4 regions of the Arthrobacter sunyaminii genome follow, and region 4 is predicted to be linked to each of the others. Evidence: riboswitches for the same ligand, from Rfam matches in the RefSeq annotation. Region 4 holds a riboswitch; each other region holds the start of a gene.
The links. A riboswitch is a leader RNA that binds a small molecule or an ion and turns the genes downstream of it on or off. The one in region 4 is predicted to bind S-adenosylmethionine.
Positions count from the first base shown of each region.

Region 1: another riboswitch for S-adenosylmethionine. It lies ahead of KG104_RS01010 (LLM class flavin-dependent oxidoreductase); the one in region 4 lies ahead of KG104_RS05670 (bifunctional o-acetylhomoserine/o-acetylserine sulfhydrylase).
Region 2: another riboswitch for S-adenosylmethionine. It lies ahead of KG104_RS10710 (flavin reductase family protein); the one in region 4 lies ahead of KG104_RS05670 (bifunctional o-acetylhomoserine/o-acetylserine sulfhydrylase).
Region 3: another riboswitch for S-adenosylmethionine. It lies ahead of KG104_RS15415 (hypothetical protein); the one in region 4 lies ahead of KG104_RS05670 (bifunctional o-acetylhomoserine/o-acetylserine sulfhydrylase).

Region 1 is NZ_CP076456.1:201,170-204,369, forward strand. It holds gene KG104_RS01000 (aliphatic sulfonate ABC transporter substrate-binding protein) at 1-416, opposite strand, end outside; gene KG104_RS01005 (ABC transporter ATP-binding protein) at 524-1,348, opposite strand; SAM riboswitch class IV at 1,748-1,862, shown strand; gene KG104_RS01010 (LLM class flavin-dependent oxidoreductase) at 1,898-3,200, shown strand, end outside.
Region 2 is NZ_CP076456.1:2,395,961-2,399,160, forward strand. It holds gene KG104_RS10700 (nitronate monooxygenase) at 1-420, opposite strand, end outside; gene KG104_RS10705 (PhzF family phenazine biosynthesis protein) at 431-1,267, opposite strand; SAM riboswitch class IV at 1,372-1,489, shown strand; gene KG104_RS10710 (flavin reductase family protein) at 1,544-2,050, shown strand; gene KG104_RS10715 (hypothetical protein) at 2,271-2,924, shown strand; gene aspS (aspartate--tRNA ligase) at 3,062-3,200, opposite strand, start outside.
Region 3 is NZ_CP076456.1:3,401,473-3,404,672, reverse strand. It holds gene KG104_RS15425 (3-hydroxyacyl-CoA dehydrogenase family protein) at 1-122, shown strand, start outside; gene KG104_RS15420 (tyrosine-protein phosphatase) at 132-860, shown strand; gene KG104_RS15415 (hypothetical protein) at 814-1,200, opposite strand; SAM riboswitch class IV at 1,216-1,352, opposite strand; gene KG104_RS15410 (LLM class flavin-dependent oxidoreductase) at 1,410-2,435, opposite strand; gene KG104_RS15405 (RBBP9/YdeN family alpha/beta hydrolase) at 2,508-3,059, shown strand; gene KG104_RS15400 (ATP-dependent DNA ligase) at 3,082-3,200, shown strand, end outside.
Region 4 is NZ_CP076456.1:1,292,313-1,295,512, reverse strand. It holds gene metX (homoserine O-acetyltransferase MetX) at 1-694, opposite strand, end outside; gene KG104_RS05670 (bifunctional o-acetylhomoserine/o-acetylserine sulfhydrylase) at 703-2,019, opposite strand; SAM riboswitch class IV at 2,091-2,206, opposite strand; gene KG104_RS05665 (VOC family protein) at 2,384-3,034, shown strand.

The DNA.
Region 1 (3,200 bases), 1.1 Mb from region 4:
GCCAGGGCCGCCCATTCCGGCTGGGAGAAAATGTCGATGGCCTTGATCGGGGATCCGTTGGCGCGGTGCAGCAGTGCTGCGGAGCCTGCGGTGGAACCGACGTCGATCGCCCCGGAGCGCAGGTTTTCATTGGCCTTGTTGGAGCCGGCCGACTGCACCCACTCCACCGTGACGCCGTCGTCGGCGAGGGCGGATTCCAGCCAGCCCTGGTCCTTGATGATCAGGCTGAGCGGGTTGTAGGTGGCGAAGTCGAGGGTGAGGGTTCCGCCGTCGGCCGCGCCGGCGTCGGCGGCGGCATCGGAATCCTCGCCTGCCACGCAACCGGTCAGCAGCAGGGAAGCTGCGGCGGCGGCTGCGGCCAGGGCCTTGAGCGCGGTGCGGGAAGCTGAGGGGGAACTGAGGGAACGGCTGTTCATGGAAATTCTTTCTGATGAGTTGGCTGCGAGGCATCGCGGTTCATGCGCAAAATGGGCGCAGAACGGCGGGGGTAGCGGCCCTTAGACGGGTGACGCCGGGAGAAGTTCTAGTGGCGGTCGACGCCGAGGCGGGCCAGGAGCTCGCCGCGCATTCGGGCCAGCTCGGCCGAGGCGCGGTTCCGCGGGCGCGGGCCGGGCACGGTGATGGTGTCTGTAATGGTGGCTCCGGAAGCACCGGGCTCCCTGCCCAGGACGATGATGCGGTCCGCCAGCTGGAGGGCTTCGTCCACGTCGTGGGTTACCAGCAGCACCGTGGTGGGGGTGGCCCGGTGAACCGCGAGCAGCAGGTCCTGCATCTTCAGTCGGGTCAGGGCATCCAGTGCACCGAACGGTTCATCCAGCAGGAGCACGCCGGGCGTGCGGGCAAGGGCCCGGGCAAGAGAAGCGCGCTGCGCCATGCCGCCGGAAACTGCCCGGGGACGGTGTTTGGCGAAGGCGGCCAGTTCCACCAGCTCCAGCAGTTCGGCCACCTTGGCCTTGCCGTTCTTGGCGCTGATGCCCTTGGGCAGGCCCATGGCGATGTTGGCCTGCAGGGTTTGCCAGGGCAGCAGCCGCGGTTCCTGGAACGCGACGGCGCACCGGTCATCAATGCCGCGCACGGGTGTTCCGTTGATCCGGACTTCCCCGCTGGTTGGAGCGTCCAGGCCGGCTGCGGCCCGCAGGAGCGTGGACTTTCCGCAGCCGCTGGAGCCCAGGATGGCCAGGACTTCGCCGGCATGTACGTCAAAGGTGATGTCCCGCAGCACCTGGTGGGTTTCACCGCCGGAGCCGAATGCGCGGCCGAGGGAGGAAAAGGCAACGGGAAGGGCGGAGCCGGCGGCGCGCGTTTGGGGCGGCGCGGCGGCAGGGGACTGTGAAGCCAGAGCGGTCATGTTAACTCTCCATCGGTCCTGGCAGTAGCACCCTACGGATAACGCCTTGGGCCGGTAGGCCTCCTGCGGTGTTGTCCTCGCTATTGCCGTCCCTCAAGGAGGAGGTACGGCAACCAGGGTTGCTGCGGCTTCACTGATCCAGGTCTCTCAGCCGCTCGGGATGGTCAAGAGCAACTAAACGCGCGATTGCGGAAACCGGCAAGTCCCCCGCGTAATATTTCGACGCCGCCTGTGCCGGCGGGGGCGCCGGGGGGGTGGGAGTGGAGGCCAAGCTATCTGTGGAGTCTGGGACAGGATGGGGCGTGCTGCCAACCAGTGGTCATGCGGGGTCATAAATCCGTTCACACGGGGTCATGTTCTTTCCTTGCCTGTTCCGCTGTGCAAATACTGGTGGCGAAGGATCATGAGTCCCAACGCAAAGCTCTGGCTGGTTGGGCGGCAACCCTCTTTCCGTAGCGGGGTGCCCCAGATGAGGATCCGGCCGTGTCGCGTCCGCGAACGGCAAGTACGGCGCCCCAGCGGGTGCGTCCCGTCCCGAAGGATTTCCCCGTGTCCGAATCATCTTCCTCAACACCTCAGAACAGCCGGCGGCAGATCCGGTTCAACGCCTTTGACATGAACTGCGTGGGCCATCAGTCTCCGGGACTGTGGCGCCATCCGCAGGACCAGTCCGCGAATTACACGGATCTCCGCTATTGGGCCAACCTGGCCCAAACCTGCGAGCGCGGATTGTTTGACGGCATTTTTATCGCAGACGTCCTGGGTACCTATGACGTGTATGGAAACTCCAACGAGGCCACACTGCGGCAGGGCACCCAGGTGCCGGTGAATGACCCGCTGCTGCTGGTCTCCGCCATGGCACTGGTCACCGAGCACCTCGGTTTCGGCATCACCGCGGGAACAGCCTATGAACACCCCTACCCCTTCGCGCGGCGCCTCTCCACCCTGGACCACCTCACCAACGGCCGGGTTGGCTGGAACGTGGTTACCGGCTACCTGCCCTCGGCGGCCCGCAACATGGGTGCCGAAGACCAGCTTGAGCACGACGAGCGCTACAACCACGCGGATGAATACCTCGAGGTGATCTACAAGCTGCTGGAAGGCTCCTGGGAGGATGACGCCGTCGTCCGGGACAAGGACAGCGGCATCTTCACCGACCCGGCGAAGGTGCATGACATCAACCATGAGGGCAAGTACTTCAAGGTTCCCGGCATCCATATCAGTGAGCCGTCACCGCAGCGCACCCCGGTGATCTTCCAGGCCGGCGCCTCGCCGCGGGGCATTGCCTTTGCCGCCGGCAATGCCGAGGCCGTCTTCGTGGGCGCCCCCACGAAGGAAAAGCTCAGGGCCACGGTCACCCGGATTCGTGATGCCGCCGAAGCCGCCGGCCGGGACCGCCACTCCATCCGGATCTACACGCTGCTGACCATCATCACCGCGGCAACATCCGAGGAAGCCGAAGCCAAGCATGTGGACTACCAGCGGTACGCCAGCGACGAGGGTGCCCTGGCCCTGATGTCCGGCTGGCTCGGCGTGGATCTGTCCACCTACAACCTGGACGAGCCGCTGGGCAATGTGCAGTCCAATGCGATCCAGTCTGCCGCGGACAACTTCCAAAAAGCGAAGGACGACGGCGAACCCTGGACGGTGCGCGACATCGCCGAATCCGCGGGGATCGGCGGGCTGGGTCCGCGGCTGGTGGGCTCGGGGTCCGACGTCGCCGAGGAGCTGATCCGGTGGGTGGAAGAGACCGATGTGGACGGCTTCAACCTGGCCTACGCCATTACCCCGGGTACCTTCGAGGACGTGGTGGAATTTGTGGTGCCGGAGCTGCAGAAGCGCGGTGCCTACC
Region 2 (3,200 bases), 1.1 Mb from region 4:
CAGGACCAGTTCCAGCTTGGCCTGCCAGGCGTCGTCGTCGTTGGGATCCGGCATCCCGGGTTCGGTGACCGCCGTTCCGGCGGGAGCCTGTTCTGCTGCTGCGACCAGGTGCTTACGGAAGGTCCGGGCCGCTTCGATTCTTCGGGCCTGGGCTGCAGCCTTGCCCGCAGCCTGATCCTGTGCGGCAACCGGGTAGGTGTTGGCAGCATCCGGAACGAAGAGGTTCAGGCCAAAGGGCCGGCCGCTCAGCCTGCGCAGCTGGGTGATCTGGTCCGCCACGGAGCCGGCGCTCTTGTAACCGGCGGCCAGGAAGCCGAGCCCGCCGGTCTCCCCCACTGCGGCAGCCAGCTGCGGGGTGGAAGGCCCTCCGGCCATGGGCGCACCGATAACCGGAAGGGCGAGCGAGTTTAGGGTGAACATGGTGCCCGATTTACAGTGTGACGGTGCCGTCAATGCAGGTGACCGTGGAACCGCCCACCCAGATTTTGCGGTCCCGGGTGAAGACGCGGACCCGGCCGGAGCGCTGGACGGCAGTGCCCTGGGTGACGACGTAGCGTTCCGGTGCCAGTGAGGCTCCGATCAGCCACTGGGCGAGTCCGGCATTGAGGCTGCCGGTGACCGGGTCCTCTGCAATACCGAGACCCGGTACGAAGGCGCGCACTTCAAAGTCTGTTTCCGTGTCCGCCGGCTGCGCGCCGATGACGCCCACGCGCAGGTTGCCCATGATCACGGGATTCGGGTTCAACGCCAGGACGGTTGCGGCGTCCGGGAGCAGCAGTCCCAGCCAGCCGGGTCCGTTGTCGATCCAGTTGGAGGCGAGGATTTGCTCCGGTTCCAGGCCAAGTGCCTGCCGGGCCTGGTCCAGGACATCGTCCTCCAGCTCACCGGAGCGCAGCAGGGGCGGAGCGGCAAACGCCGCGATCCCGGCATTGGCGTGCAGCGTCACGAGTCCTATGCCGCATTCCTGTACGACGACGTCGGGGTACCGGCGCTTGGCCCCGGTCTCCAGCCAGGCGTGGCACGTGCCCAGCGTGGGGTGTCCGGCGAAGGGAATCTCCCCGCCGGGGGTGAAGATCCGGACCCGGTAGTCGGCCCCGTCCACGGTGGGCGGCAGGACGAAAGTGGTCTCGGAAAGGTTGGTCCACCGGGCAAAGGAGGCCATCTCGGCATCCGTCAGCCCTTCCGCTTCGAGTACCACCGCCAGCGGGTTGCCCAAATACGGTTCGCTGCCGAAAACGTCCACCTGCTTAAACCACCGCTGTCTCATTCTTCACACTGTATCCCTTCATTCCCATGACTTTTATGAAGCGGAGTTTACGAACTGTGGCGGGGGTTTGTGTCCCGGTACTGCCCGGCCTACGTTGGAGCAGGAATCAAGAGTTCCAGCCACGGGCCCTGGCCGGCTGGACGGCAACCCTCTCGCCGTAGCGGGGTGCTCCAGGTGACGATTCGGCCGCCCGGTTTCCGACCGGCCCGGCAAGTACCGCGCTTCGCTACCGACGTATCGGGTTGCCGGGCGCCTGAGGCAGAGGATCTTTTGAGCATGGCACTTTTGACCGACCTTCAACCCGCTGCATTGCGGCGGGCGTTCTCCCGTTTTCCGTCCGGCATTGCCGCCCTGTGCGCGGTCATTGACGGCGAGCCGCAGGGCCTGGTTGCTTCTTCCTTCACGGTGGGCGTTTCCATGGATCCGCCGCTGGTGATGTTTGCCGTGCAGAACACGTCCCGCACGTGGCCGGTGCTGCGGGGCTCGGCCCGCATCGGCGTGTCGATTCTGGGTTCTGATCACGAGGGCGTCTGCAAACAGATTGCATCCAGGGCCGGAGACCGCTTCGCCGGACTGGATCTGCACACGGATGACTCCGGATCATTGTTCCTGGACCGGGCCGCCCTCTGGCTTGAGTGCTCCGTGGAAAATGAGGTTCCGGCCGGGGACCACCAGGTGGTGCTGCTACGAGTGCACGGCCATGCCTCACACGAGGATGCCCACGAGCCCCTGATATTCCACGGTTCAGCGTTTCGCCGTCTGGGTGTTCCCGAATTCGCCTGACCGGCAAAAATGTGTCGGCACCGGAAATACGGAGCCGCGAATTGTTTCCACGGGTTTATAACAGCAGCCGTCCGTTACCAATCATTTACATACGGATCCGGGTCCACTATCGTTCTTCGGATTACTTCGGAAGGAAGTAGCGGAGATGACCAGAAACAGAAATGCCAATGGCCCATCACGGACTAAGGCAAGGCCGGGCAGAGCGTCGGATTTGCCGTTTATGCAGAAGGCCCTGCTTCCCGCAGCGGCGCTGGGCCTGGTGCTGACAGGATGCAGCGCCCAGGAGGAGCCCGAGGCCGTTTCCTCGAAACCGGCCACATCGTCGTCCACTGCTGAGGAGACCGCCACGGCGTCCCCCTCAGCCCGTTCTTCCAGCCGGAGCAGCATCGGCGTGGAACTGCCCCCCGGAAGCACGGAGCCTCCTCTCCCCAATGACCCGGCCATGACGGCACTGTTCCGGGCGGACAATCCCATCAGTCTTGAGAGCTACTTCCAGCAAAACCCCAAGTGGCGTCCACTCAACGCCAGCGTCGTGCTCGAGGAACGCGGCACCGGGAGGAGCACCTTCGATCTGCCCGGGATGGAACCGGGGACCAGCTTCAGCGTATTCCTCACCTGCAACCAGCCCGGGGACTACAGCATCGAGGTCCTGGATACTGATTCAAACCCAGTGACCACTTCCAGCAGCAGCAACTGCAATTGGCCGGTCCTGACGTCTTTCGAACACATTGTCACACCGGACCAAACCCCGGCATCCATCACAGTGGACGGGCCGGACGGAGATTACTGGCTTGTTGTCTATAATCTGCCGGTCCCCACTATGGCGCCCGAAACTTCCATGGGGCCCGCAACTACGGCACCCGCACCGGGCTAAAAAAAGGCTGTCGGAATAAATCACCGAGAATTACCGGTGCGTCGAAATATGAAGTCGAAATATGAAGTCGAAATATGAAAGTGCCCGGCCGCATCAGCGGCCGGGCACTTTGATCATTCTGGAATCTTGCGAAAGACCTAGTCCTTCTTGGCGTCGTCCTGCTTGGCCTCAGCCTTCCTTTCCGGCTTGAAGTCCACGCCGGCTTCCTTGCGCTGCTGAGCAGTGATCGGAGCCGGTGCCTGGGTCAGCGGGTCATAGCCGCCGCCGGACTTCGGG
Region 3 (3,200 bases), 1.8 Mb from region 4:
TTGCCGAGTATCTTGCCGAAACCCTTGGTCCGCGGTTTGAACCGCCGCAGATCCTTCGTGACAAGGTGGCGCGCGGCGAGCTCGGCCGGAAGTCCGGCAAGGGCTTCTTCGACTGGTCCTAGAGTGGCGTGATGGGCAACCGGGATGTGGAGTGGGAAGGCGCGGCGAATGCCCGTGACCTGGGCGGCATCCCGGTTGCCGGCGGCGGCTCCGTGGCACCCGGCCGGATCTTCCGGATGGGCCGGTCCGAATGGCTCACTGAGCGCGGCTGGGCGCAGGCCCGCGAAGCAGGCGTCCGCACCGTCGTCGACCTCCGCAACGACGTCGAGCAGGGCCGCCGGGACACCGACCCGGAGGTGGGCGCCGACGCCGCCGCCGGCATCACCTTCCTGACCCGGCCCACCCAGGAAGCGAACGATCCCGACTTCACCGCGCTCTGCGGCCCGTACATGGATTCACCCAAGTGGTATCGGGAGAACCTGCGCCGCTGGCCGGAGAAGATCGCCGCCGTCGTTCAGGCCCTCGCAGACGCCGACGACGGCGCGGTGGTGATCCACTGCTCCGCCGGCCGGGACCGCACCGGGCTCATTGCCATGCTGCTGCTCCAGCTGGCCGGGGCATCACCGGAGGCCATTGCCGATGATTATGAGCAGGCGGTCCGCGGTATTAATGCCTTCCACGCCACGCAGGTGCATCCGCGGGAAAAGCCGCTGACTCCCGATCAGGAAGCCGCCCGGGTGGCCGACGGACGGCGTGAACTGTTCCGCGCCCTGGACGGGCTGGACGCGGAACAGTACCTGCGCGACGCCGGGCTCAGCCCTGCTGTGCTGAAGCGGCTTCGGCGCCGGATGCTGAACTGAAGCCGCTACACGGCCTGAGCTTTTCCGGCGTCGCCAAGTAGAAAAAAGAGCGCCGGGCCGGGCCGTCGAAACCGCCGGGGACCAGGAGCGAGGAGTATCGGGCGCACCACTGGGCCGCTCCGCCGGAACCGGCGAGGGCCAGGGCCAGCGTCGGCAGGTCATGGAACCACATCAGCTGCTGCCTGCCGTCCACGACCACCTGGACGATGCCCAGGTCCAGGTCCACGTAGGCCTGGGCATCCACCCAGTCATCGAAGCCAACAAGCTTCTTGGCATGGATCTGATGGATGTTATGGCCGGGCCGGAAGCTGGCGCAGCGGGTGTCACTGGAAGTGCTCACAGCGTGTTCCTTTACAGGTTGTCCTTGCCTGCGCCGGGCGGCGTCAGGCCGCTTCGTCATCCGAACCACCCGCCGAACATGGGGTTGGTGTGAGGCCAGTCGGAGCTTTTACGGACCCGGATTCCTCCGGGCGTTGGCCACCTCTCGTGAAGCTGACACCACCATAGCGCATGCCGGTGACAGCCGGGAACCGCCGGGTGCGGGAGGCATCAGCGCCAGCCGGCCGCCGGCGCGACATGCTTCACGATGTTCTCCAGCAGCTGCACGTTGTAGTCCACGCCCAGCTGGTTGGGCACCGTCACCAGAAGCGTGTCCGCAGCCTGAACCGCGGCGTCCGCGGCAAGCTGGGCGGCAATGACATCAGGTTCGCCAATGTAGCTCTTGCCGAACCGGGCCAGGCCGCCGTCGAGCCGCCCCACCTGGTCGCGTCCCTCGGCCTGGGCGCGCAGCCCGAAATACCGGCGGTCGGTGTCGGTCACCAGCGGAATGACGCTGCGGCTGACGGATACCCGCGGAGTCCCCTCATGTCCCGCATCGGCCCAGGCCTTGCGGAACACCGCAATCTGCTCGGCCTGGAGCTCGTCGAAGGGAACTCCTGTATCCTCCGTCAGCAGGGTGGAGCTCATCAGGTTCATGCCCTGTTCGCCGGTCCACTTGGCCGTCGCCCGGGTTCCGGAACCCCACCAGATCCGTTCTGCGAGGCCGGGGGACTGCGGATCGATGGCCAGTGCGTCGGAACTGCCGGTCATCATCGGATCCGCGTTCGCCAAACCTGCACCGGCAATCGCAGCCCGGAACACCAGCGTGTGCTTGCGGGCCTCATCCGCATCGGTGCTGTCCCCGGTGGGAACGTAGCCAAATGCCTCATATCCGCGCAGCGCGGGCTCGGGTGAACCCCGGCTCAGGCCCAGCTGAAGCCTGCCGCCGCTGATCAGATCCGCGGCCGCCGCTTCTTCGGCCATGTACAGCGGATTTTCGTAGCGCATATCGATCACCGCCGTGCCCAGTTCAAGCCGGTGAGTCCGTGCGGCCATGGCGGACAGCAGAGGGAACGGCGCAGCGAACTGCGGGGCGAAGTGGTGGACCCGAAGGAAGGCTCCGTCAATACCCGCTTCCTCGGCTGCCACCGCCGTTTCGACGGTCTGCAGCAGGGCGTCCCTGGCGGTGCGGACAAAGGAACCCTGCACGTCGCGGTAATGTCCAAAGGACAGGAAACCGATCTTCTTCATGTTCATTGACAGCACCGGTTTCCGAGCAGATATTCCCGGCTGCCGGCTCCCGGCACCACAGGATGAGAGGCGAACAGCATGCACCTGACCATGGTCCCCGGGATCGGCGGCTCCAATGATGAGCACTGGCAAAGCCGGTGGCAGGACGGTGCCCCGGACGTGTCCCGGATTTCGCCGTCGTCGTGGGATGACCCGAACCTGGAGAACTGGATGGACGCGCTCGACGACGCCGCCGGCTCCCGCGGCGGTGACACCATCCTCGTGGCCCACAGCCTGGGCTGCCTGGCCTCCGCCGAGTGGCTGCTGCGCAATCCGAAAGGCGCCCGGGGTGTGCTGCTGGTGGCGCCGCCGGATCCGGCCGAGCCGGCCTTCCCGGACACTGCCGGATCTTTCCGGGACCCGCGGTTGGAGCCGCTTCCGGTGCCCGGACTGCTGGTTGCCAGCGAAAACGATCCCTACTGCACCCTCCCCGGAGCACGGCTGCTGGCCCAGGCCTGGGGTGTCCCCGTGATCGACGCCGGAGCACTGACCCACATCAATGATGAAAGCGGCATCGGGAACTGGCAGCAGGGCCGGGACCTGCTGACCGCGTTTGCCGCGGGGCTGGGCGTTTCCATTCCCCTCGGCTGAAAACCGGGTAAGAATGGGGCCCATGAAACTTCCGGTAATGCCGCCCGTAGCCCCCATGCTGGCCAAAGCCGTGACTGCGCTGCCCGAGGGGGACTACTCCTATGAGCCCAAGTGGGACGGTTTCCGCTCCATCATTTTCCG
Region 4 (3,200 bases):
CGAGGCCGAGACCGGCAACGGGAGCCCTGCCGTTGTAATAGTCGCCGCCGTTGAAGTCCGGATCCAGCCGGATGGCTTCCAGCTGCGCCTGGCCAAAGGCAATTTGCTCCGCGGAACTGGCAGCGGTGCAGGCAATGACGGCGCAGCGCTGCACCCGGCCGGGTTCGGTGGCGGCCCATTCCAAAGCACGGGCGCCGCCCAGGGAACCGCCGAGCACGGTGTGCCAGACGCGGATTCCCAGCTGATCGGCCAGGCGTGCCTCAGCGCGGACCGAGTCCCGGACCGTGACAAAGGGAAACCGCGAACCCCACGGGAGCCCCTGCGGATCCGGTGACGAGGGTCCGGTGGATCCGTAGCAGCCGCCGAGCATGTTGATGCAGACGACAAAGTACCGGTCAGTGTCCACCGTCTTGCCCGGACCCACCAGTGCGTCCCACCAGCCGTCCTCGTCGCTGCTGCCCCGGGCCACGTGGGTGCTGCCGGTGAGGGCGTGGGCCACCAGTACGGCATTGTCCGCATCCGCGTTGAGGGTCCCCCACGTCTCGTAGGCAAGGGAAACGTCCGGCAGGTAGCCTCCGGTTTCCAGGTGCAGGCTGCCGATGCGCGCATGCCGCAGCACCCCGTCCCCGGCGGAGTGCTGCGGCGCGGTGCGGCCGGCGGTTCCGGCAGCGTTTGAGGTAGAAGGAAGTGTCACGCTGCCCGCTACGCTCCCTTGGCTGCCCGGAACCCGGCGTCGAGGTCCGCAATAATGTCGTCAATGTGCTCAATGCCCACTGAAAGCCGGACCAGCCCGGGGCTGACTCCCGCTGCCAGCTGCGCCTCGGCCCCCAGCTGGCTGTGGGTGGTCGACGCCGGATGAATGACCAGGGAGCGCACGTCACCCACGTTCGCCACATGGGAGTGCAGGTCCAGGGCATCCACGAACCGCTTGCCGGCGTCGATGCCGCCGTTGATCTCGAAGGAGACAATGGCGCCCGTTCCGCGCGGCCCGTAATGGCGTCCGCGCTCGAACCACGGGCTGGACTCCAGGCCCGCATAGGCGACGGAGACGACGTCGTCGTGCCCTTCCAGCCAGTTGGCCACCGCGACGGCGTTGCTCACGTGCCGCTCCATGCGCAGGCTCAGGGTTTCCAGGCCCTGGGCAATGAGGAACGCGTTGAACGGGGACACGGAGGAGCCAAGATCGCGCAGCAGCTGGACCCGCGCCTTGAGGATGTAGGCGAGGTTGGCACCCAGAATGCCGCCGGCGCCCAGGTCACGGGCATAGACGAGACCGTTGTAGCTCTCATCCGGGGTGTTGAAGCCGGGGAATTTCTCCGGATCGGCACCGAAGTCAAAATTGCCCGAATCCACGATGACGCCCGCAATGGCGGTACCGTGCCCGCCGAGGTACTTGGTGGCCGAGTGCACCACAATGTCCGCACCCCACTCGATGGGCCGGATCAGGTACGGGGTGGAGAGCGTGTTGTCCACGATCAGGGGAATACCGGCCTCATGCGCCACTGCGCTGATGCCCTCGATGTCCAGTACGTCCTGGCGGGGGTTGGAGACCACCTCACCGAAGAAGGCCTTGGTGTTGGGCTGCACCGCCGCCCGCCACTGCTCCAGATTGTCCGGATCGGCCACGAACGTTGTGGTGATGCCGAACTTCTTCAGCGTGTGCTTGAACAGGTTGTACGTGCCGCCGTAGAGGCTGGGGCTGGCCACAATGTGGTCTCCGGCTTCGGCCACGTTGAGAATGGCGAAGGTTTCCGCGGCCTGCCCGGAGGCGAGCAGAAGTGCCCCGATCCCGCCTTCAAGGGAAGCGATCCGGTTTTCCACCGCTTCCTGCGTGGGGTTGCCGATGCGGGTGTAGATGGGGGCAAGCTCAGCCAGGGCGAACCGGTTGGCCGCTGCTTCCGCACTGGGAAAGACAAAGGACGATGTCTGGTAAATAGGCAGGGCGCGGGCGCCGGTAGCGGCGTCGGGCTCCTGGCCGGCATGGATGGAACGGGTTTCGAAGGACCAGTTTTCTGACACTGCTTAGCTCCCATAACCTAAGGGCCGCACAGAGACTTCCGGCCGGAACAAGGTAACCGGCAGCCACGTGGGACCCGCGCTTGCCCTGCATCCGTTGAGGCAGGGCCAGGTCTTCACCCGGGGCACCCCACCGCGGTTGGAGGGTTGCCGGCCAGCAAGCCGGGGCTATCTGCTGGCACTCATGACCTATCCCCTATGAAAACGGATAAGTCCGGCGCCTGCAAGGAGTGTGACGGATCATTTCCAGGGCGTCGGCGGCACGGATGGCGCGTACCTTTTCCCGGCGGCTGCGGGGAAAGCGCCTTTGGCCGCCTTAGGTGGTCCTAAGTCGAGACGCTGGTCACAACGTGCCATTATGGGCCGCATGCGCTTGGACCATGTATCTTATGCCAGTGAATCCGACGGTCTTTTGGCCACGACAGAGAGGATCGCAGACGCTCTGGGAGCGGACTTCGTCAAGGGCGGCGTCCATCCGCGTTTTGGTACGCGGAACATGATCCTTCCCCTGGCCAACCATCAGTACGTCGAGGTGGTGGAGGCCCTGAACCACCCGGCCTCGGACAAGGCTCCCTTCGGCCAGGCAGTGCGCCAGCGCTCCGAGTGCGGCGGCGGCTGGATGGGCTGGTGCGTGGCCGTGGATGACCTCGCCCCCTTTGAAGAACGGCTTGGACGGCTCTCCGTTCCGGGCAACCGGAAGTTCCCCGACGGACAGGAACTGACCTGGCGGCAGATCGGCATCAACGGCCTGATCGCCGACCCCCAGGTGCCGTACATGCTGCGCTGGGATGACGGAACCGAGGAACTGCACCCCTCGGCCGCCCTGCCCGGCATGCCCGGTGCCGTGAAGCTGGACTCGCTGACCATCGCCGGCTCCGCTGACCGTGTGGCGCAGTGGCTGGGCACCCCGGCCGAGGAACCGCTGGAGAACGTGGGTGTCACGTGGATTTCCCCCAAGGGCACGCCCGGCATCATGTCCGTCACGTTCAACACGGCCAAGGGCCTCGTCGAGATCTAGTTCTGCTGCCGTTCTGGGCATCCGCGCACCTTTCGGGCGGACCGGACCCCTGATCCGCTGCCGTTTTGGGCAGCTGCGCACCTTTTGGGCGGACCGGACCCCTGATCCGCTGCCGTTCTGGGCATCCGCGCACCCTTCGGGAAATCACTGCCGGTCCGCACCGGCA